Regions from separate parts of the Micromonospora sp. NPDC005237 genome, predicted to be linked through region 4. Evidence: riboswitches for the same ligand, from Rfam matches in the RefSeq annotation. Region 4 holds a riboswitch; each other region holds the start of a gene.
What was found. A riboswitch is a leader RNA that binds a small molecule or an ion and turns the genes downstream of it on or off. The one in region 4 is predicted to bind cyclic di-AMP.
Positions count from the first base shown of each region.

Region 1: linked by a shared signal. The riboswitch ahead of ABZT87_RS11250 (hypothetical protein) and the one ahead of ABZT87_RS06180 (NlpC/P60 family protein) in region 4 are both predicted to bind cyclic di-AMP.
Region 2: linked by a shared signal. The riboswitch ahead of ABZT87_RS15395 (C39 family peptidase) and the one ahead of ABZT87_RS06180 (NlpC/P60 family protein) in region 4 are both predicted to bind cyclic di-AMP.
Region 3: linked by a shared signal. The riboswitch ahead of ABZT87_RS18465 (transglycosylase family protein) and the one ahead of ABZT87_RS06180 (NlpC/P60 family protein) in region 4 are both predicted to bind cyclic di-AMP.

Region 1 covers NZ_JBEXHJ010000003.1:518,233-523,962, reverse strand. The annotation lists gene ABZT87_RS11260 (SRPBCC family protein) at 106-573, shown strand; gene ABZT87_RS11255 (hypothetical protein) at 622-1,137, opposite strand; gene ABZT87_RS11250 (hypothetical protein) at 1,260-2,279, opposite strand; cyclic di-AMP (ydaO/yuaA leader) riboswitch at 2,333-2,464, opposite strand; gene ABZT87_RS11245 (cation diffusion facilitator family transporter) at 2,606-3,523, opposite strand; gene ABZT87_RS11240 (AAA family ATPase) at 3,630-5,730, opposite strand, start outside.
Region 2 covers NZ_JBEXHJ010000005.1:116,126-121,855, reverse strand. The annotation lists gene ABZT87_RS15405 (CDP-glycerol glycerophosphotransferase family protein) at 1-323, shown strand, start outside; gene ABZT87_RS15400 (alpha/beta hydrolase) at 328-1,074, opposite strand; gene ABZT87_RS15395 (C39 family peptidase) at 1,200-2,042, opposite strand; cyclic di-AMP (ydaO/yuaA leader) riboswitch at 2,275-2,415, opposite strand; gene ABZT87_RS15390 (hypothetical protein) at 2,701-3,468, opposite strand; gene ABZT87_RS15385 (hypothetical protein) at 3,687-4,169, opposite strand; gene ABZT87_RS15380 (acyltransferase) at 4,262-5,455, opposite strand; gene ABZT87_RS15375 (glycosyltransferase) at 5,703-5,730, shown strand, end outside.
Region 3 covers NZ_JBEXHJ010000006.1:260,847-266,576, forward strand. The annotation lists gene ABZT87_RS18445 (BTAD domain-containing putative transcriptional regulator) at 1-2,223, opposite strand, end outside; gene ABZT87_RS18450 (peptidase inhibitor family I36 protein) at 2,406-2,807, shown strand; gene ABZT87_RS18455 (peptidoglycan-binding domain-containing protein) at 2,892-3,380, opposite strand; gene ABZT87_RS18460 (hypothetical protein) at 3,485-3,664, shown strand; cyclic di-AMP (ydaO/yuaA leader) riboswitch at 3,846-3,990, shown strand; gene ABZT87_RS18465 (transglycosylase family protein) at 3,990-4,667, shown strand; gene ABZT87_RS18470 (hypothetical protein) at 4,740-5,078, opposite strand; gene dinB (DNA polymerase IV) at 5,307-5,730, opposite strand, start outside.
Region 4 covers NZ_JBEXHJ010000002.1:278,955-284,684, forward strand. The annotation lists gene ABZT87_RS06175 (N-acetylmuramoyl-L-alanine amidase) at 1-1,817, opposite strand, end outside; cyclic di-AMP (ydaO/yuaA leader) riboswitch at 2,052-2,188, shown strand; gene ABZT87_RS06180 (NlpC/P60 family protein) at 2,202-3,242, shown strand; gene dcd (dCTP deaminase) at 3,306-3,884, opposite strand; gene ABZT87_RS06190 (pyridoxamine 5'-phosphate oxidase family protein) at 3,984-4,541, shown strand; gene ABZT87_RS06195 (zinc metalloprotease) at 4,620-5,603, opposite strand.

The DNA of each region.
Region 1 (5,730 bases), on a different contig from region 4:
GGGAATGCTGCGCGAATACCGGGACAACGGACGGTGTCCGTCCGGGCGTTGCCAGCCTGAGCCGCGTACGGGACAATCGTGCGACCAGCGACGTCGGGAGACTGTGTGCTCAGCAGCGACAGCTTCAGCTACACCGTCCAGGCCCGCTGCTCACTCGCCGAGGCGGCGGCGTTGTTGAGCGACCTGACCCGCCAGGGCGAACTGCACCCCCTGATCGTCCGGGTCCGCCGGGTGCCGCCCCGTCCGGGCGCCCGGGCCAGCTACACGATCAACGACAGGCTGGCGGTGGGGCCGTTGCGCTTCCGCACCACCTACCAGGCGGACGTGCTGATCAGCGAACCTGACGAGATCGTCACGGTGGCCCGCCAGTGGCCGGCCACCACCGTCCGCAACCACACCCGGTTGCGCGCCGAGCCGGACGGCCTGGTCCGGATCGACGTCGACATCACCCTGCGCGCGCCGACGCCCCTGTTCCGGTACGCCTTCCAACAGGCCCGCGCCGCCCACCTCGCCCTGGCCACCCGCCTCGGTGCGGCCCTGGACACCACCCCCGACGAACAACCCCCGGCCTGACCCACCCCGCGGCTGCGGTCTCGCGTCGTGGTGGCCTCCCGGTGGCCGCTACGTCCTTGTGGCGGCGCGCTCGCGCGGCACGCTCCGCGCGCCGGTCGGCCGGGTGGCTCGGCGGCCCCAGGGCTTGTACGTGGAGAGCACGGTCGCGATGATCATGAGGCTGGTCGACACCGCGGGCGCGATCACCAGGTCGGCGCGATCCCGGGCGGGGAGGGCGGCGCCCAGCGCGCTCGCGTGCCGCAGGTTCGGGGTGAGCAGGAACAGCACCAGCCCGACCATCGCCGTGGTGATCACGAGCTTGACCAGCACCCACCGGTAGCGCACCAGGCCCCAGGGGGTGAGCAGCGCGCTGGCGACGCCGACGAGCCAGACGAGCACGCTCAGCGGCGCGAACAGCACCGTGCCGACGAGCCCGGCGACCGGATAGACCACGGCCGGGTCGGCGCCGCGCTGTGCCGCGATGCCGAGGGTGAGCAGCACCAGGTCGGCCCCGAGCCAGCCGAGCGAGGTGATGAGGTGCAGGGTGAGCAGCGCCTTGCGGGTGGCGGGTGGGATTCGCGGCATACCCGACATGCTGCCGGCCCGGCCCGGCCGGGTCGTCCGATCACCGGCGGCGTCCGGGGTACGTCCGCTGACGTACCCGGGGCCGGCGCACCCGCTCGACGGTGCGCCGGCCACCGGTGGGGTCAGTACACCGACAGGTGTACGTGGTTGGTGTGTTCGCTGGAGGGGTCGCCGTTCCCCCCGCTGTACGACTTCCACCCGCTGCTGGGCAGCCAGATCTGCCTGTACCAGATCACGTAGAGCACGGCGAGCCGGTCGGAGTTGCGGATGAAGTACGCGGCCAGGTTGTTGCCGTACGTCTTGTCGCCGCCGGTGGCGTCCCCGCCGAAGCCGCCCTTCTGGGCGGCGAAGTCGCAGGCCCGGCCCTTCGGGTGTTCGCCGGAGCCGCCCGAGCGGTGACAGGAGACGTACCGGGTGAAGCCGGCGGCCTTCGCCTGGTTGAGGGCGTGCAGGGTGCGGGGGGTGATGCAGCCGCTGGCCGGGGTGGGGTCGTTGACGCTGCACGACTCGGACGGCCAGGAGCCGTCGGAGTTGCGCGGCGCGGGCTGGGCGTTGGCGGTGGAGGTGCCCCGGTTGGAACTGGTGTCGGCAGCGGTGGTGCGCGGCTTGCTGGTGGCGACCGCCAGGGCCCGTTCGGCCTGTTCCTTGCGCTTGGCCATCACCTCGACCTGCTTGCGCTGCTCGCGGATCTCGCCGTCCAGGGCGGTGCGGGTGCGGTTGGCCTCGTCCCGGGTGGCGTGCAGGTCGCGCAGCACCCGGTCCTCGTTGGCGGCCACCACGTCCAGCGCGGCCGCCCGGTCCATGAAGCCCTCGGGGGTGTTGGTGTTGAGCAACGCCGAGACGGTGCTGAGCCGGCCGGTGCGGTACGCCACGCCGGCGATCTCGCCGACCTTGCCGTTGCGCACGGTCATCTCGGCCTCGGTGGTCTTCAGCTTGGCCGCGAGTTGCTGCTGGCGCTGGACGGAGGTGTCCAGGGCGCGCTTCGCGTCCAGGTAGCCCTTGCTGGCGGCCTCCAGTTGGGCCCGCAGCGCGGGGGTGCCGCCCTCCTCGTCGCCGTCGGGCGCCGCGGCGGCCCGCAGGCCGCCGGGGGGAGCGGCGGTGGCGGCGCCCACCGGTAGGGCGACGCCGAGGGTGACCATCATGACGATCAGTGCCGCGAGTCGGGCGGCGGGTGGTCGTGCTGGTGCCACTACGCATGTCCTTCCGTCAGCCGCCGACCGGGTTAGCTGACGGGTTCGGGACGGAAGATCCCTACCGCTGACGCGGATGCACCCCAGGAACGTGGTTCCCCGGTTCGCCCTCTCGGGTGATTAGGCGGCGGCCGCCACCGGCGCCGGGAGGGCGCCGCCGGGTGGTGGCCGGGGACGAGCCTACCGGGGCAGGTGGGACGTGTGCAGTCGATGTGACGGAAGGTGTCTGCGCCGCCACCAAAGATGACGGCAAAACGGTCTTTTCGTCAGATAGGTGCTCACCACTCGATCGAACCGCAGGCGCCCGTGGCGGACCCGGGCTCGATCTGCAGCGTGGCGTGCTCGATGCGGAAGTCCTCCCGCAGGGCGGTACGCGCCGCGGTGAGCACCGTGCCGACCTCCCCGCCGGGTGCCATGATCAGGTGTGCGGAGGCCACCTCCATGCCCGAGGTGAGCGTCCAGACGTGCAGGTCGTGCACCTCCACCACGCCGGGCACCGCGGCCAGTCGGTCGTGCACGGCGGTGACCTGGAGGTGTTCCGGGGCGGCCTGCACCAGGATGCGGACGGCCGCGCGCCCCAGCCGCCAGGTGCGCGGCAGGATGAACACGCCGATGGCGACCGCGACCAACGGGTCGGCCCACCACCACTCGGTGACCGCGATGAGCAGCGCCGCGCCGATCACGCCGAGCGAGCCGAGCAGGTCGCCGAGCACCTCCAGGTAGGCGCCCTGGAGGTTGATGCTCTCCCGGGCGCCGGCGCGCAGCAGCGCGAACGCGATCACGTTCGCGAGCAGGCCGAGGACGGCCACCGCGAGCATCGGGCCGGTCAGCACCTCGTGCGGGTCGCCGAACCGGCCGATCGCCTCGATCACCACGTAGACCGCCACGCCGGAGAGCAGGACGGCGTTGGCCAGGGCGGCGAGCACCTCGAGGCGGTAGAGCCCGAAGGTGCGCTGCGGGTCGCCGGTGGCCCGCCGGGTGGCGGTGATCGCGGCGAGCGCCATCCCGATGCCCAGCACGTCGGTGAACATGTGCCCGGCGTCGGAGAGCAGGGCGAGCGAGCCGGTGTGGAAGGCGGCCACACCCTCGACCACCATCAGGGTCGCGAGCAGCCCGAACGCGGCCCAGAGTCGGCCCCGGTGCTGGTGGGCGGCGTTGGTGACCGACCCGTGGTGGTGGTCATGACCTGCTCCCACGAAATCCACCCTCCGTCGCCACCCGGGACCCGGTCAAATGTATGCTCACATCGCTATGTATGCAAGTGTACGGACCGGCCCACCCTTCGACACGGCAACCCGCAGGTCAGCCGGTCGGGTCGATGGTGGTGAGCCGCTGGGTGGCCCGGGAGAGCGCCACGTAGAGCGTTCGTACGCCGGAGCCCGGATCGGCCCGGATCTCGCTCGGGGCGACCAGCACCACCCCGTCGTACTCCATGCCCTTCGCCTCCAGGCTGGTCACCACCTGCAGCCGCGCCGCGCCGAGTGAGCCGAGCCAACCGGCGACCTCGTCGCGGCGGGTGACCGGCGTGATCACCCCGACCGTGCCGTCCACCTCGGCCAGCAGGCCGGTGGCCGCCTCCACGACCGCGGTCTCCAACCCGGCCGGCGGCACCACCAGCTCGACGGGGTCGATACCGGTGGAGCGTACGGCGTTCGGCAGCGACAGGTCGGGGTAGAGCCGGCGGATCTCCGCCGCCGCCACCGCGAAGATCTCCGCCGAGTTGCGGTAGTTGGTGGTGAGCGTGAAATCGTGCCGCTTGCGACGGCCCAGCGCCTGGTCCCGGGCGTGGGTCAGCTCCTGGGGATCACCGATCCACGCGGTCTGCGCCGGGTCGCCCACGACGGTCCAGGAGGCCAGGCGGCCGCGCCGTCCGACCATCCGCCACTGCATCGGCGAGACGTCCTGCGCCTCGTCCACCACCACATGCGCGTACTCCCGGTAGTCCTCCGGACGCTCCCGGGCCGCCGCGCGGGCGGCCCGCTGCCGGTCGCTGGCGGTGCTCAGCTCGCGCACGCCGCCGGCGAGTTGGAACGGGTCACGGCGGGCCCGCGCCGGCTGCATGGGCTTGCCGAGCAGCGCGTCCAACTCGTCCAGTAACGCCACGTCCGCGATGGTCAGGCCCGCGGTGTCCAGATTCTGGTACGCGGCGGTGAGCAGCCTGATCTCCGCGCCGGAGAGGATGCCGCCGGCGTACCGACGCAGCCGATCCGGGCGAGCCAGCCAGCCGAGCACGTGTCGGGGGTGCAGGCGCGGCCACCACGCCTTGAGGAACTCCCGGAACTCCGGCCGCTCGGCGATCTCGCCCTCGAAGGCCCGGTGCTCGGGCAGCCGGGTGATGCCCACCGCCCGGGCCTGCGCCCAGAGCGCGGCGAACACCCCGTCGAAGCCGGCCCGGCGTGCCTCGTTGCGCCGGGCGCCACGGTGCAGCGCGCGGTCCCGGATCCGGTCCAGCTCGGCCCGGTCCAGCCGCAGCAGCGTGCCCCGGTAGAGCAGCCGCAGCTCACCCGGGCCGCCCGGCACCGCGTCGCGGGCCGCGCGCTCCAGCACCCGGCGCATCCGCAGTGAGCCCTTCACCGCCGCCACCTCCGGCGGGTCGGTGCGGGTGGCGGTCATTCCCGGAAAGAGGCTGCCCAGCGAGTGCAGGGTCGCCGTGTCCTCACCGAGCGAGGGCAGCACCGAGGCGATGTACTCGACGAAGACGGTGGACGGCCCGACCACCAGGATGCCCCCGCCGGCGTACCGGCTGCGGTCGGAGTAGAGCAGGAAGGCCGCCCGGTGCAGGGCGACCGCCGTCTTGCCGGTGCCCGGACCGCCCGCCACGATCGTCACCCCGGAACCGGGCGACCGGATGGCCTCGTCCTGCTCCCGCTGGATCGTCGCCACGATGTCGCGCATGCCCCGACCGGTGGCGCGGGACAGGGTGGCCAGCAACGCGCCGTCACCGACCACAGTCATCCCCTCCGGGGCGGCGGTCGGGTCCAGCAGGTCGTCCTCGATCCGGGTGACCCGCTCGGCGCGCGAGGAGATGGTGCGACGACGCACCACGCCCAGCGGCTGCGCCGGGGTGGCCTGGTAGAACGCGGAGGCGGCCGGCGCGCGCCAGTCGACGACCAGCGTGGTGGCGTCCTCGTCGCGGATGCCGAGCCGCCCGACGTGCAGCACCTGCCGGTCGCGCAGGTCCAGACGGCCGAAGACCAGCCCCTCGTGCTCGGCGTCGAGGGTGTGCCGTCGCTGCGCGGCGTGGAAGACCATCGCGTCGCGCTCGACCAGCGCGCCGAACGTGCCGACCCGGGCCATCCGGTAGCCGTCCCGTTCGGCCCGAACCGCGGACTGGCGCAGCTCGGCCAGTCGGGCGTACACCCGGTCGAGGTGCCGTTGCTCGACGGCGATCTCCTGCTCCAGG
Region 2 (5,730 bases), on a different contig from region 4:
TCTCCGACGTGTCCGGCGTGATCTCGGACTACCTCTACTCCGGCAAGCCGTACGCCGTGACCGACATGGGCGACGAGGGCGACCGGTTCACCCACCGTTTCCCGTTGGCCGGGTCGGGTTACGTGCTGCGGCGCGACATGTCGAATGTGGACGCCGCGCTCACCGCGCTGCTGGACACCGACCCGCTGGCCGAGGAGCGCTGGGCCACCCGCCGCCGCTACCTGGGTGACTTCCCCGCCGAGTCGTACGCCGAGGCTTTCCTGACGGCCGCGCGCCGAGAGCTGGCGCCGGCGGAGAACCTGGCCACGTCAGCACCGGTCTAGCAGCTCAGCGGTAGGCGTCCAGCAGCGCCAGCACGGCGGCCGGGTCCTCCAGGTGCGCGTTGTGGCCGAGACCGGGCAGCGTGGCGACCGGCACGCCGTACTCCTTGAGCTGCGCGTCGGTGACCATCGGGTCGTGCTCGCCGCGCGCCAGCACCACCGGCACGTCGGTCGCCGCCAGCAGCGCGGTCAGGTCGGGCTCGCCGACGGCGAACGCGCTCGTGTCCATCGCGAGCCGCCACCGGCCGTCGACCTGGCGCAGGCCGGCGTCCACCATCGGGTGGTCCGGGGAGACCAGGCCGGTGAGGCCGGCGACCCGCAGGTAGCGGCGGGCGGCCTCAGTGCGGCTGGCGAACCAACCGAGCGGGCGGGCGGCGAGCTCCGCGGCCCGGGCCAGCTCGGCGGGTGACCAGACCGCCTTGATGCCCAACCCGACCACCGCGTCCACCGGCAGCCCGGCGTCGCGGGCCGCCAGCGCCAGGCCGACCACCCCACCCAGCGAGTGGCCGAGCACCACGATGCGGTCGTCGAAGGCCAGGCCCTGCGCGATCCGCTGGGCCAGACCCTCGAAGGAGTACGACGACAGCGGGGCCGACCAGCCGTGCCCGGCGAGATCCGGCGCCAACCACCGCCCTGGCCAGTGCTGCTCCAGCAGTGGCGCCCAGGGCAGCCACACGTCGCCCGTCGCTCCCATGCCGTGCAGCAGCAGCAGGACCGGCCCGCGACCGGCGTGACCAACCGATTCGTCCACCACGGCCGCAGTCTCCCACGGTTCGTGGCCCGGTACGAGAGCCGTCATCGGCATCGACGCGAGACGCCGCGGGCGCCGGCCCCTCGTGGGGGACGGCGCCCGCGGCGTCGTGGGCGTCAGCGCCTGGGTCAGGCGGAGTAGCCCCGGGTGGCGATCCAGTTGGCCAGGTCGATCGTGGTGATCCAGTACGCCGGGTCGGCCGCGTTCGCCGAGTCGGCGATCCGCACGGTCCGGCCGTTGTCCTTGTAGCCCACGACGGCGATGTAGTGCCCACCGCCGTAGGAGTGCCAGCCGCCATTGGTGTCGGTGGCGTCGCCGACGACGTTGGCCACCACGCCCCGGCCGTCGGTGATGGCCTTGACGACGTCGGCCTGGAGGCGGTCCATCTGCGCCGGGCTGGGCGTGCCCGCGAACATCCGGGTCTGGTACGGGGAACCCTTCACCTCGGCGTTGAGCACCCGGGTGGTGTCCTCGGCCGAGTTGGTGCCCATCTCGGTGGTGCCCAGCTCGGCGCCGAGCTCCTCCTGCGTACGGTCGATGCCGGTGGCGCTGAGGGCGTTGCGGGTGGCCGCCGGGCCGCAGTTGTAGTACGTGTTCTGCGCCTCGTAGTCGTAGTCGAGCACCTTGGTCGCGGGCGGCTTCGGCGGCGTCGGCTTACGGGTGAGGTCCGGGTTGCTCGTGGCCTTCGCGGCGGGCGACGCGGCGCTGGTGGCCGGGGCGGCAGTGCTCGGCACGGCCGAGGGGGACGCGACGCGCGCCTGGTCGCGGGACGCGATGGTGTCGCTGCGCATCTCGGCGACTGTGGTCGCGGTGTGCTCGCTGGCCGGGGCGCCGTCGGTGCCGGCGAGCAGGGCGCCGGTCGTGGTGGCGATCGCGAGGGCCGCGGCGGAGGCCGCGACGATCTGGTACGGGCGCTCGGTCGCGAGGCGACGGAGCTGACGCTGCAGGGTGTGCTTCACGGGGTCCTCCACGGTTCGGGGGGTGAGCGGCACACCGGGCTCGGCCGGTATCCGGGCAGGCGCCAGCGCGCGAACCGTGGTCCGCGGATGGTGAACCGCTCAGGGGAACGCCCGGCGCGGCCGGGCGGGAAAGGCGGCGACCCGGGGGGTCAGCTCACCGTCACAAGGCGGATGAGCGGGGGCGCCGCGACGCCGTGGAGGCGGGGGAACAACCGAGGGGTGGAAAGGTGCTGCACGAGGATGGAACTCCTTCCGTCACCGCCTACCGGGTTAGCTGACGGATTCGGGCGGGAAGATCGCCCTACCGCGGGCCGTGGCTCGCGGATTCACCCCGGACTTACTGTGGGTCCCCGGTTCGTAGATCACGATTGAGCGGGTCGGCACGGCGTCGCCTCCTGCGATCGGTTACCGCACCGGACAGCACGACAGTACTGGCCAGTGCGGACCCTGCCAAGCCACGCCCACCTGCGTAAACATCGTTTGGCGCACCAATTTCTGCGCGTATTGCCGCTGACGTGACTCGATGGGACAACCGGTTCCGGAGGCGCCGACGGGCGACAACCGGACAGGCTGCCGGCAACGCCGCCGCAATCGCGCGAACATTGGCCGCCGATGGTGCCGGTCGCCCGATTTCCATCGTCCGTGACGGGCCTCACATAACAGATCGGGCTCAACCGACCCGGGCCGGACGCCAGCGTGTCACGACTGCCGAACGCGACGCCCGGGTCGTCGTACGGCGCGACGGCAGCGGGTTCGGCCGCAACCGGACCGCCGCCGCGTACGCCTCCTCGGCGAGCGTGCGTGCCGACTCGGCGGCCAGCTCCGCGTCCCGCCAGGCCGACCGCTCCCGCTCGTCGGCGGCCCGGTGGTCGGCCAGCCTCGCGTCACGGATCGCCCGGGTGAGCAGCACCTCCTGCTCGACCGGGTGCCGGCGGGGATCCCAGCCGCGCCGGTGCCCGAACACGTCACCGAGCTGAGTCATGGTCAACTCGCCGCGCCAGTGCGCCGCCATCGCGGCACGGTGCAGGTAGCGCTCCCGGGCCGCGTACTCGGCCGGGGTGTGCGGGGTACGTGGGGTCGGCAGCGCCCCGGCGGTGGCGAACCGACGGGCTGCGGTGTCCGCCTCGTCGTACCGGGACCAGGCGGCCTGCGCCTCTTCCTGAGTGATCAGCCAGTCAGCGCGTCGTCGCCGGGCCGTCTGCGCCGCGCGGGCCGCGGCCACGGCCACCTCTTCGGCGTAGCGGCGCAGGTCGGCGAGTTCGGCGGCGGCCACCTCCTGGGCGGTGGGCGGCGGCATCGGCTCGGAGGCGGTCGAGTCCGGCTCGGGACGGGCGACCAGCACGGCGAGAACGGTCAGCGCCAGCAGGAACAGGGCCGACCAGATGGCGGCGGCCTGGGGCACCTCGGTCAGGAACTGGTAGAAGACGACGGTCTCCATGGTCGGCACCTCGGGAGAATGCGCGTTGCGACGGGGAAGCCGCACGAGGGTCGGTGACCCGCGGGTCGGCTGGTACGGACTGGTGTGTCGACAGGTGCGGTGGCGGGACGCTCGATCGGGGCCTCGGCGCTGCGGCGGGGCGGCTCAGCAGCCGGTGCGGTGGCCAGTGGCCGGCGCGGAGGTCAGTGACCCGGTGCGGGTCAGGAGCCGGTGCGCGGTCAGTGACCCGCCGTGATTCGGTGCTCCGGTGGGGCCCGGGGAGCGCGGGCGGCCGGATTGTTGGCGCGGGGTGACCGCTCGGAGACCGCCCGCGCCGGCGTCACACCGGTCGACGTGGCGACCAGGGTGCGCGAAGTGCCGTGCAGCGCGGGCTGCGGGTCGGCGGACCACGCCGAGCCGGCCTCGTCAACGGCGGCGGACTCGTCAACGGCGGCGCTGTCGCGGGTGGCGCTGTCGCGGGCGGCGGTCTGGTCGTCGTCGACGATGGACGTCGCGGGCCCGGTGCTGGTCACGGCGGCGGGTCGGTCGGGCGACGCGGGCGGCTCGACTGCGGACGTCGCCGAGGCGGCTGGCGTTGGCGACCCCGGAAGGGCCGTGGTCGCGCCGAGCGCGAGGGCGGCGATGACGGCGAGGCTGGTCAGCACCCGTGTCGCCCAGCGCGCCACCCACCACAGGGGACAGGTGAGCGCGACCGGAAGCACGTCCCCACGCTACCGCCGACGACGACCGTGCGCATCGACGCCGGGCGTGTCGGCTCACGCCGCGCCGACCGCGTCCGGCCTGGGCGGATGGGTCAGCGCGAGTCGGCGTACGTCGATCGTTCGTCGGTCCGGCCTGCGCCGGGGGCCCGGTCGTCGGTGTCGCCGGTGCGCTGTGGAGGGACGGCCGACGGCCGCTTCGGGCGGCGCGGCGCGAGCCGGCGCATCATCGGGGTCTCGACGTAGCGGTGCAGCAGCCCGGCGAGCACCAGATTCACCAGCAGGAACCCGAGCACCACCGCAGGGCCGCGCCAGCCCCGGAAGCCGGTCCCCCAGTCGCCGCTGAGCCGCAGCACGCTCGTCATGACCAGCACGTGCACCAGGTAGAAGGCGAAGGAGACCTCACCGAGCCAGACCAGCGGGCGGGAGCGCCACGGCGAGCGCCGGCCCCGCACGTCCGCGTCGGCGGCAGCGGTGATCACCAGCAGGTACGCGATGGCGAGCAGCGTGGTCCACCACTGAGCGGGGATCCACTGCGCGGCGGTCACCCAGGTGACCACGAAGATCGCGGTGGCCGCCGTCAGCCGCGGCCCGCGCCAGAGGCCGCGCAGCATCAGTTCCGCCGCCACCGCGCCCAGCCAGAACTCCAGCGACCGCACCGGCGGGAAGACCTGGGTGAACCACCAGCGGCTGACCTCGGGCACCAGGTGCTGCGCCGGCCAGAGCGCGAGGATCAGCAGCGGCAGCGCGATGATCAGCGTCCAGAGCACCGACGGCCGGGCGCGGCGCAGCAGGGGCAGCGCCAGCGGCAGGCACAGGTAGAAGAAGAACTCGCAGGACAGCGACCAGCTCACCGTGTTGATGCTGTAGAACCAGCCCGGCCGGGGGTCCCACGCCTGCAACAGCAGCACGTTCTCCAGGGCGGCCGCCGGCAGGACGGGGTCGGCGAACCACCAGGCGACCAGCAGCGCGGCCGCCCACAGCACCAGGTGGTTCGGATAGATCTTCGCGACCCGCCGCCGCCAGAAGGCTGCCCGGGAGTCGCCCGGGCGGGCCGACCAGACCAGCACGAAGCCGCTGAGGATGAAGAAGAACTGCACCCCGGACAGGCCGAGGGTGAACAGCCCGTCGACCACCGCCTTGTAGTCCGGCTCGGCGATGATCCGCATCGTCCCGGCGTGAAAGCCGAAGACGAGCAACGCGGCGATCCACCGCAACCCGGTCAGTGAGGGCAGCCGGGCCACAGCGGGCGCGGGCGGCGCGGCCGGCGCGTCGGTGGTGCTCGTCATGCCGGGGTCCCGACGCTTCGCAGGGTCACCAGCACGTACGTCTCCTCCTCGGCGCGCGGCGTCGGACGGCGCGACGGCGACGCCCGCGACGGCCCGACAGGACCGCACCGAGGCACCCTACCGGGTCACTCCCGGGTGAACCGGGCGGCCGTTGTTAACCTTCCGCTTCGCGGGTGTTCAGGGATTCCACCTTCCTTCGCCACGTGCGGTTCCGGGGCTGGCCACCCGCGTCGTCAAAGGTGGCGACGTGGTCAATGAGCCGACGCACGCGCCGC
Region 3 (5,730 bases), on a different contig from region 4:
ACCCAGGCGGGCGTGCGCCCGGGCCAGGCTGCGGTGCGCGTGCGCCTGCCCGGCCACCTCGCCGCCGCGCCGCGCCGCCGCCAGCGCCGTACGCTGCACCGCCAACTGGTCGTGCCAGCCGCCCTGCCGGTCCAGGAAACTGGTCAGGCTCCAGGCCAGCTGCCAGGCGTGTCGGTCGAACCCGCTGGCGGAGCATCGTTCGACAAGCGCGATCAGCACGTCGCGCTCGCGCGTGAACCAGGCCATTGCCTCGTCATGGTCGCCGAACTTCTCCGCCCGGACGCCGGCGACGGCCGGGGCGAGGGTGATCGGATCCCAGTGCGGGTGCAGCAACACGGCCGCGCCGTGCGCGCTGTGCAGGTAGTGGTCGAAGAGCCGGCCGCGCGCCTCGGCCCGGTCGCCGGCCGGATCGTGTTCGGCGGACAGCTCGGCCGCGAAGGCCCGCAACAGGTCGTGCATCGCGTACCGGTCCGGGCCGCGCTCCAACACCAGATGCGCGTCGGCCAGCTCGGCGAACGCCGCCCGGACGGCCCGTCGACCGCCGCCGGCGAGACTGACCGCGGCCGCCGTACTCACCGTCACGTCCGTACTTCCCCCGACCAGCCGGAACAGCCGCGCGGTCGACGCCGACAACAGCCGGTACGACCAGGACAGCGCCCCCCGCACACTGCTCTCGTGCTCTCCGGTGTCCAGTCCGTCCAGCCGGCCGTCGGCCCGGAGCTGCGCGCCCAACTCGGTCAGGGGCAGCTGGGGCCGGACCACCGCCCGGGCCGCCACCACGACCAGGGCCAGTGGCAGCCGGTCGCAGAGTCGGACCAGCTCGTCGACGGCGGCCCGCTCGACCCTCGCCCGCGCCCCGATCCGCGCGTAGAGCAGGGCCTGCGCGTCCTCGGCGGTGAGCAGATCCAGCACGACCGCCTCGGCGCCCTCGGTGGCCACCAGCCCGGTGAGCCGATCCCGGCTGGTCACCAGCACCAGGCAGCCGGCGGCGCCCGGCAGCAGCGGCCGGACCTGCGCCGCGTCCCGGGCGTTGTCGAGCAGCACCAGCATCCGCCGACCGGCGAGCAGACTCCGGTACAGCGCGGTCTGTGCCTGCTCATCCGCCGGCACCTCCCGCGGCGGCACCCCGAGCGCGGCCAGGAAACCCCGGACCACCTGCTCCGGGCTGCGCACCACACCGCTGTGGCTGTAGCCCTGCAGGTTGGCGTAGAGCTGCCCGTCGGGGAAGTGTCCGGCGGCCCGGTGCGCCCAGTGCACGGCGAGCGCCGTCTTGCCCACCCCGCCCGCCCCGGAGAGCACCGCCAGCGGGACCGCCCCGGGTTGCGCCTCGGCGGACGCCCGCAGCGCGTCCAGACGGGCCAGCTCCGGACCGCGCCCGGCGAAACCCCGGACATCCGACGGCAACTGCGCCGGGATCGGGCGCTCCGGGTGCGGCCTGGCGACGTGGCCCGCTCCGGTGGGGGCGGGGGACGGTCCGGGAGTGGGCACGGTGATCTCACCGCGCAGGATGGCCTGGTGCAGCTGGCGGAGCTCGACGCCCGGGTCCGCGCCGAGCGCGTCGGCGAGCCGGTCCCGCAGCCGGGCGTAGTACGCCAGCGCCTGTGCGCCGCGACCGGCCGCGGCCAGCGCGTGCAGCAGCACGGCGGCGACCGGTTCGTCCAGGGGGTGGTCGTCGGCGAGCCGGGTCAGCGGGTCGATGACCGCTTCCGGCTCGCCCCGCCGCAGCAGGCCGCGGGCCCACTGCACGGCGGTGTCGGTGTGCCGGCGGTGCCAGTCCTGCCGGACCCGGGCCGCCCACTCGCCGGGCAGCCCGGCCAGCGGCTCGCCGCGCCACAGCTCCAGCGCCCGGCGCAACAGCTCCACCCGCTCGGGGTCGTCGTCAACCAGTCCATCGGCCCGGTGTCGCAGCACGTCGAAGTGCGGGCCGTCCACTGTCTCCGGTGGCTGGTCCAGCAGGTACCCGCCGGAGCGTCGTACCAGCGCGTCCGGTGCGCCCGCGTCGGCCAGCACGCGGCGGAGCCGGGCGAGGTAGACGTGCAGGTTGTGGCGAACCCTGGGCGGTGGCGTGTCGCCCCAGACCCGGTCCACCAGCGACTCCACATGGACCGGTCGGCCGACGTCGACCGCCAGCGCGGCCAGGACGGCGCGCTGGCGGGCTGCTCCGGCGTCGACCAGGCGGCCGTCCGCCCAGACCTCGACCGGCCCGAGGACCCGAATCTCCATGAACCGCCGCTCGCCGCATCGCCAGTCGGACAATCCGCCGACGGACGGCCGGATTGAGGTTCCGGCAGGAATTCGTCGACCTGCCGCGCAGATCATCGTTGGCACAGCGGCATCAATCAATGCGATGTCGGCAATTCGACTCACGGCCTGTTCCGGTCGTGACGACACCGGAGGTCACCATCGTGCGAAGTGCTCTGCGAAGGTTCACGTCCGCCCTGCTCGGCGTGGTTGCCGTGGGCGCCGCGCTCGGCGTCGCCCCGAGCCCGGCCCAGGCCAACTACGCCTGCCCCTCGGGTCTGCTCTGCCTGTACGCCGGGACCAACTTCAGCGGGGACATCTTCCTGCTCGACGGGCCGTACAACGGCTGCAACGACGTCGGGCTGCCCTCGTACTTCCGCAACAGGACCCAGTCGATCATCAACAACCGACCGTCCGGCACCGTCTCCACCTTCTGGGACAACGCCAACGCCACCGGCCTGCTCGGCTACCAGCACGCCTACGGCTACCGGGCGAACCTGGCGTACGACTCGGCCGCGATCGGGGGGAACTGGAACCAGCGGATCGAGGCGGTCCGGGTCTGCTGATCCGCGGACCGAAGCGGGCAGGGGGGTGCACGACGGCGCCGGTCGGAATTCCACGGGGGACTCCGACCGGCGCCGTCACGCGGCTCAGCCCGGGTAGTAGCAGACGTTCGGGATGACCGGGCCGCCGTTGACCCCGAAGATCGCGAAGCCCATGTACGCCCGGGTCTGCGGGCCGTACTCGCCGTCCTCGGCGATGTTCGCGTACACGATGTCTTCGTTGATCTTGTGTTGGGCGTACCGGACGGCGTCGCGGGTCTTCGGGCCGTAGTTGCCGTCGAGGCTCAGTGAGCGCGAGTAGCAGTTGTTCAGCGCCTCCTGAAGCACCAGCACCGCCGAGCCCGAGTGGCCGTAGGTGAGATAGCACTGTTTGTTCCCGGTCTGCCAACCAACGGTCGGCACGTGCATGTCCGCGCCGCCCGGATAGCCGCCGACCCGGTAGAAGGTCAGGCTGGTGCAGGGGCTGGACGCGTGCGCGGCGGTCGGTGCGAGCAGGGTCAGGCCGGCGCTGGCCAGGACGGTCACGAGGGTGGCGGCGGCGCTGCGGCGGCCGATGCGGCTCCGGTGGATCGGCATGCTCTCCTCCTGGGAAGGTTGCCGGGGTCGACCCGGTGTGCTTCCGAGCATCGCGGCCGTCGATCTATGGTTTCCTGCCCGAACGTCAATTCCCAGGAGCGCCGATGCCCGTCGACGCCGTGATCTTCAGCGGGCAGGGACCGCACGCCGAGCTGGCGTGCCACGATCGGCGCCTCCTGGGAGCACGGCCGCTCCCACCACCCGCCGATCGGCCCGTTCCTCACCTCGAACTGCTCCGTCGCACCATCGCCTGGCTGCGTACGGGCGGTGACATCCGGGCCTGATCGGAATCGGTCCATGATGGTCGGTGCACAGCCGCGCGTGGTCCGCAACCGCTGGCAGAGGCGCCGCGCGTGCGCCGGTGAACAAGTTCACAAGCGTTGGGCGAGGGTCACCGACCGTGCCTACCGTCGATCGAGTCCACCACCGTGGACGCCACGACCGGCAACGCCAAATCCTGCCCCCGGTCGTCGGATACCAGAACCCCGGGCAGGAGCGGGGGACCCACGTTCCTCGGTGCATGTCACCTCGGGGTGAAGCCGCCACCGCGCGGCCGGGCTCCTCGGCCCGAACCCGACAGCTCACCTCGCCGGCGTGGAGGAACCACACATGACGTCTGTCCACACGCCCCGTCATCGACGGGTCACCACCCGCCGCGTCGCCGTCGGCACCCTGGCCGTCGGCGCGATCACCGGCGCCGTCGCCCTCTTCGGCCCCGCGGCCCCGGCCCAGGCCGGTGTCAACTGGGACGCGATCGCCAAGTGCGAGTCCGGCGGCAACTGGAAGATCAACACCGGTAACGGCTACTACGGCGGGTTGCAGTTCTCCCAGGGCACCTGGGCCGGCTACGGCGGCAAGAAGTACGCCGCCCGTGCCGACCTGGCGAGCCGCGGCGAGCAGATCGCCATCGCCGAGAAGGTGCTCGACGGGCAGGGCATCGGCGCGTGGCCGACCTGCGGCCGCAAGGGCGGCTCGTCGGGCGGCTCCGCCACGAAGTCCTCGACGAAGTCGACCGCGAAGTCGTCGAAGTCCACCGCCGGGAAGGACCGGTCCACCGCCCCGAAGGAGCGGTCGTCGCGCGGCGACCAGCCGGCGACCCGCAACCACGAGCGCACCGCCCCGGCGGCCAGCGGCGACACGTATGTGGTCAAGCCGGGGGACACCCTGTCGGAGATCGCCGACAGCCACCGCCAGGCCGGCGGCTGGCAGGCCCTGTACGAGCGCAACCGGCAGCTGATCGGCGCCGACCCGGGTCTGATTCTCCCGGGCCAGCGGCTCAGCCTGTAAGAGCACCAGCAGCGGGCGCTCGACCGGATTCCGGTCGAGCGCCCGCTGGCATGTCGTGCAGGCGGGTGGGCGTCAGGCGGCCGAGGCGGTCGCCGTCGACAGCGACCCGGTGGTACGGGTCTGCCGCGGAGCCGAAGCCCGCTCCGGGGACCGGCCGGTCGACGTGGCGGCGTCGGGTCGCTGCGGGGCGGCTGTGGGCGGTGTGTCGTCCGCCCGACGGGCCAGCCGGAGCGACTGTTCAGCGGTGCTGCGCGCCGCACACGGCCAGGGTTGGCCGGCGCAGAGCAGGTTGCGGCACGCGCCCTCCTCGTCCGACTCGTGTGCGGCCAGCACGTCGAGCGCGAGCTGCCAGAGCAGCGGATCGGTCACGTCGCGCGGACGCTCGGCACGCCGGCTCGCACGGTTGCTCATGTCGTCGGACATGGTGGTCCCCCCTGTCAGGCTGATTCCCCGAAACCTCTCCACTCGCACCGCCGGCAAAACCCCCCACCTGCTGTGATCTGCGTGGCAGCGCCGATGCGGCCCCGCGAGGCGGCCCCGCCGCGCGACCCCGGCCGCATCGGACATGTCGGCCGTCATCTGAGCAACACCGCGACCTCGCGGTCCTGACGACAGCCGGGCGGGCAGTGCGTCGTGCCGTCAGTCCGGCAACAGCGGCATCTCGACGCCCGGCTCCCGGCCCAGCAGGACCGCCCGGGTGAGCGCCGAGGAGCCGAACCGGTCGCGGACCGCGTCCACCGCGGCGTCCAGGTCGGCCCCGGGGTCGGCCTGGAACGGCAGTTCCGGCTGCACCGGGTTGTCGTCGAGGTTGCCCACTGAGACGCCGACCAGGGTGACGCCCCGCCTGTCGATCTCCGGTAGCGCGGCTCGCAGCAACGCCCGCGCGGCGGCGAGCAGCGGCACGGTGTCCGCGGTCGCCTTGCGGACGGTGTGCGAGCGGGTGGCCCGGGTGTAGTCGCCGAAGCGCAGCCGCAGCACCACCGTGCGCCCGGACCGCCCGGCCGCCCGCATCCGTCGGGTGACCCGGTCGACCAGGCCGGCCAGGATGGCGTCCAGCTCCGCC
Region 4 (5,730 bases):
TCGCCGGCCAGCACCGCGCCGACGGCGTAGCGCTGACCGGCGGCCAGCGTGTACTGCAGCGGTGAGATCGCCTGGTAGGGCACGCCGGCCGGGTAGGCCGCCTGCTCCGGGTAGGCCCGCCCGTACACGGGGATGGTGGCCCGGCCCGGCTTCGGAACGGCCACCACGCCGACGGTCCAGGTGGCGGTCGGCGCGGACGCCGGGTTGTGGAACCAGGCCCGTTGCCCGAGGTACCAGATGGCCGTCCAGTCGCCCTGCCGGCCGGCCAGCGCGTACGTCTGACCGGCGGAGGCCCGCGCCCCGTGGTCCGACACGTCCATCGTGTTCGGGGTGCCGTCCGGGCGGAGCGCGATGTCGTTGACCAGCGGCGCGTCCGCGGACGGCGCGGTGTGCAGCACCACCGACGAGGAGCCGCGCGGCGCGCAGGGTGTTCCAGGGGTGACGCACCCGGTGAACGCCGGTTGGTTGGTCGCGTAGTCGGGGTCGATCCGGACCAGCCCGGTGGCCGGGGTGCCGGTGTCCAGTCGCGGTGCGTGCAGCAGGTCGAAGTAGTGCGTCCAGTCCCAGTAGGGCCCCGGGTCCCAGTGCATCCCGCGCACGGTCGACGCGACGGTGCCGGGCACGTTGTCGTGGCCGATGATGTGCTGGCGGTCCAGCGGGATGCCGTACCGCAGCGCGAGGTGCCGGACGAGCTTCGCCGAGGTCCGGTACATCGCCTCGGTGTACCAGGTGCCCTGCGCGGCGAAGCCCTCGTGTTCCAGCCCGATCGACTTCGCGTTGACGTACCAGTTGCCGGCGTGCCAGGCGACGTCCTTGGTCTTGACGTGCTGGGCGATGTGCCCGTCCACCGAGCGCAGCGAGTAGTGCCAGCTCACGTAGGTCGGGTCCTGGACGAGTTTCAGGGTGGTCGCCCAACTCGCCTCGGTGTCGTGGATGACGATGTACTCGATCTTCTGCCGGGCGGGCCGGTCGGAGAGATCGTGGTTGCCGTAGTCGCCGTCGCCGAACGCCTCGTAGGGTGCCGGAATCCACTCACAGGAGACCGTACGCGGGCACTCCAGCCCGTCCGGGCGGGCGAGTCGTCGTAGGCCCAGCCGGTCCAGCCAGGAACGCTGGGGTTGGACCGCGCGGGCCGGCAACGTGACCCACTGGCCGTCGTCGGTCACGCGGGTCTCGCCGTCGCCGATGGTGGTGTAGACCTCGTCGGCGAAGGCCGCCGCGGCGTCGGCGCTGTCCGCGCCGGCGTAGCGGGCCACCGCGCCGTACCAGGTGGCGGGGTCGGTGCCGGCGCCGACCGGAGCGCCCACCTCCCGTTGGTACGCGGCCAGCAGCGCCGCCCCGCCCCGGATGTTGGTCGTCGCGTCGCTGCGCAGCGCCTCGGGGGCGGCGCCGGTCAGCGCGGCGGCGGCGTCGACGGTCTGCATCGCGGCGGTGGGCGGCGCGGGATCCGTGGCCGGCGCGGGTGCCAGGACGGCACGGGAGTCGTCGCCGCGCGGATCCTCGGTGCCGGCGTCGTGGTGGCCGCGCGCGGGTAGGGCGGCCACGTGGCGGGCATCGGTCAGGTGCATCGGTCCGTAGCCGCCGCTGGTGCTCGGGGTGCCGGCGTTGCTGTCCCAGCGGGACTCCAGGTAGGAGACGCCGAGCAGCACGGCGGTCGGCACGCCGTACTCGGTCGACGCGGCGGCGTACTGCTGCTGACGGTCGGCGGCCGGTGCGGCGGAGGCGGGGCCGGCGCTCAGCGGTACGGCGGCCGTGGCGATGACCACGGCGACCGCGAGCGATGCGCGCCGGCCGGCGGACAGGGTTGGACGTTCCATCGAACCCCCTAGATTTGACTGGTAACGGTGTGGTCACCTTCGCGCCGGTCGGGAGTCCGCGTCAATACCTTTCCATATATCAAACTGCATCGAAAGAAAGCTTCACGCACGCTCGGTGACCTCCTCCAATCGGTACGGAGTGTCACGGCCGCACGGGTTGCGGATCGGTAACGGCCGTCTCTACTCTGGTCATTTGTCGGCCCGGTAGCAGGTCTGCCCATCCCGGGCGGTAACGGACCGACACCGCCGAGTCGCTTGCGAGCGAGCCGGGGACCCAGGTTCCCCCGGGGTGAATCCGCAGCCAATGCGGTAGGGCGCCAACTTCCCGCCCGAACCCGTCAGCTAACCCGGTAGGCGGTCAGGAAGAAGGAGTACGGAACCCCGGTGGCCCTCCATGCCCCGCGGCCGTCGTCCGAACGGTCGGCCTCGGCCGACCCGACGTCGACAGTGCCGCGTCCACGCTGGTCCCGCTTCACCACCGCCCTCGCCGCAGTGGTCGGCGTAGCCGTCGTCCTGACGGGCAGCGCCACGGCGGCGCACGCGGATCCGTCCGTCGCCGAGATCGAGCGCCAGATCGACGCCGACTGGAACAAGCTCGAACCGGTCATCGAACGGCACAACGCCACCCGCGCGGACCTGGCCGTGAAGCGCAGGCAGGCCGACGCGCTCGCCGCCCGCATCGCGCCCCTGGAGCGCCAGGTCGACGCCGCGATGAACAAGGTCAGCGCGCTGGCCGTGCGCGCGTACATGGGCGAGAACCTGTCGACAGTGAACACGATGCTCGGCAGCCGGTCGCCCGGCGAGGTGGTCGGGCAACTCGAGATGCTCGACCGGTTCGCCCACAACCAGCAGGAGGACGTCCGTCAGGTCGCCGATCTCCGCGACGAGCTGGCCCGGCAGAAGGCGCCGCTCGACGAGATGGTGGCCCAGCTGACCCGTACCGAAGCGCAGCTGGCGGCGAAGAAGAAGCAGATCAACGACGAGATCGACCGGCTGCAGAAGCTGCGCCTCAAGGTGTACGGCAGCGGTGGCGGCGGTCCGCTGCGTCCGGCGCCCTGCCCGGCCAGCTACCCCGGCGGCGGCGCGGGCACGGCGGTCAAGTTCGCCTGTGCCCAGATCGGCAAGCCGTACGTGTGGGGTGCCGAGGGTCCGAACTCGTACGACTGTTCCGGGTTGATGCTCGCCGCGTGGGCGAAGGCCGGTGTGTCGCTGCCGCACAACGCCGCCGCGCAGAGCCGGGTGACCAAGAATGTCAGCAGGGGCGATCTGCGCCCCGGCGACCTGGTCTTCTACTACAGCGACATCCACCACGTCGGCATGTACGTCGGCAACGGCTGGGTGGTGCACGCCTCCCAGGCCGGTCAGCCGATCAAGATGAAGAAGGTCGACGACGGGCCGATCCACAGCTACGGCCGTCCCGGCTGACCAACGCGGGACGCAGCAGGGCCCGTCGCGATCTCGTCGCGGCGGGCCCTCGTCGTCCGCTATCTATCGCGTCGGCCAGGCACGCCAGTTCTGCCAGGAGCGGCTCGGCGTCGGCCCCCGCTGACCCTGGTAGCGCGAGCCGTAGACCACCGAGCCGTACGGGTGCTCGGCCGGCGAGGAGAGCCGGAAGATGCAGAGCTGGCCGATCTTCATGCCCGGCCAGAGGGTGATCGGGAGGTTCGCCACGTTGGACAGCTCCAGCGTCACGTGACCGGAGAAGCCCGGGTCGATGAACCCGGCGGTGGAGTGGGTGAGCAGGCCGAGGCGGCCCAGTGAGCTCTTTCCCTCCAGCCGGCCGGCGAGCTGGTCGCCGAGCGAGATCACCTCCAGCGTCGAGGCGAGCACGAACTCCCCCGGGTGCAGCACGAACGGCTCGCCGTCGGGCACCTCGACCACCGATGTCAGGTCGTCCTGCTGCATGGCCGGGTCGATGTGGGTGTAGAGATGGTTGTTGAACACCCGGAACAGCCGGTCGAGTCGTACGTCGATGCTGGACGGTTGGACCAGGGTGGGCTCGAACGGTTCCAGGCCCAGCGTGCCGGCCTTGATCTCGGAGACCAGGTCACGGTCGGAGAGCAGCATCGGACCACCATAGCCGCGTTGGCCGGACCGGCCGGATTCGGTGCCGGTGACCAGCGCGTCGAGGTCGCTGCTCGTACATTTGTTCGATAGAATGTCGGCATGGCTTCCTGGTCCGAATTCGCCGCCGACGAGCCCCGCCTCGCCGACGGGATCCGCGTTCTCCTGCAGCAGTACGGGCCGGGCTTCGGCTACCTGGCCACGGTCCGCGCCGACGGCGGGCCCCGGGTCCATCCGGTCTCCCCGGTCATCACCGACGAGGGTCTCTTCTGCTTCATCATCGACTCGCCGAAGCGCCGCGACCTCGAACGGGACGGCCGCTACGCGCTGCACTCGTTCCCTCCGGAGGAGAGCGACGACGAGGCGTACGTGGCGGGCCACGCCTGGCCGGTCACCGACCCGGTCCAGGTGGCCCGACTGGCGCAGAGCGCCCGGGCCGAGCCGCAGGTCGACTGGCGGCTGTTCGAGTTCACCGTCGACGTGGCGATGTTGACCCGTCGCGAGCAGCACGCCGCAGGCGTTCCGGGTGTCACCCCGAGCCGCCCGGCCGTGCGGGTCTGGCTGGACCCGCAAGCCCCGCCCGCACCGGCCGCGCCTCTCGCCGTACCGCAGACGCGCCCGACCCGCCGCAGCCGTGACGTCCAGTGCACGGCCGCCTGACCACGGCCCTGCTGTGCAAAAAAACGCCGGTGCCGGCTCCGTCGTGACGGAGCCGGCACCAGGTGTACGCGAGGAGAGCTACGCCGCGCGGTACGCGTTCCACGCGGTCAGCATGCGGCTCGCCTGCCCCGGGGTGAACTGGTACATGCACGAGTCGTAGGTGTAGTCCATGAAGTTGGTGATCGGGTCCAGGCCGGTCGCCGAGCAGGTGTTCCGCCCGGTCGGGCACTCGTACGCCGGCGACGCCTCGGCCGGGGTGTCGCTGACGCTGTCACCGGAGCCGCCGCAGCCACCCTGGAAGGTGTGGTAGAGGTTCAGCCAGTGACCGATCTCGTGGGTGCCGGTGTCGCCCTGGTTGTAGTTGGTGGCGGTGCCGCCCGGCAGGGACTCGTTCAGCACGACCACGCCGTCCATGGTGCTGAGGTTCTGCTGCGGGAAGGTCGCCCAGCCGAGCAGGCCGCCGCTCAGCTCGCCGAGGTAGATGTTGAGCGTGTTCTTGCCGCCCACCCGCAGCGACGACTTCATCGACCGCTCCGCCGACGAGCCGTTGACGATCGGGTACCAGGACGGGTTCGTCACCCGGTTGATCTTGTCGAGCCGGAAGGCGAAGGCGGTGGCAGCGCCGCCGGTCCCGCCCGCGTAGGCCTGGTTGAGCACGCTGATCTGCGAAGTGATCATCGAGTCCGGGATGTTGCCGCCGGCCCGGGTGCTGTTCTCCTGGATCACGTGCACCACCACCGGGATGGTGACGGTGGCCAGCGTCGTGGCGCCGGCGCCGGCCCGGAAGTTGGCACGCTCGCGCAACGCCGCCGCGAGGTCGGCGTCGCGTTCGCGGACCTGCTTCGCGGTCAGCTCGTTCGGGTCGTGCGTGGCCGCCGCGCCGGGCTTCACCCGAGCGTTGGCGTGGCTGTCGGCCGGCTCCGCGCAGGCGCCGCCCGGCGCCGCGGAGAAGGCCGAAGCAGCCGGAACGACACCCACCGCAGCGGTGCTGAGCAGCAGCGCGAGGGTCGTCGACGCGACACCGGCGGCACGCCGGGTCAGCAGGTTGGGACGGAGTCCCATGGGCCCACCTCTTTCTGGCGGCGTGACAGGGGGTGTGTCACGCCGTGGCTGAAACGTGTGGCAGACGTTACAACCCATCGACGCATTTGAGAACGCCCATGTCTTGCCGTCACGAAACTTTTTCCGA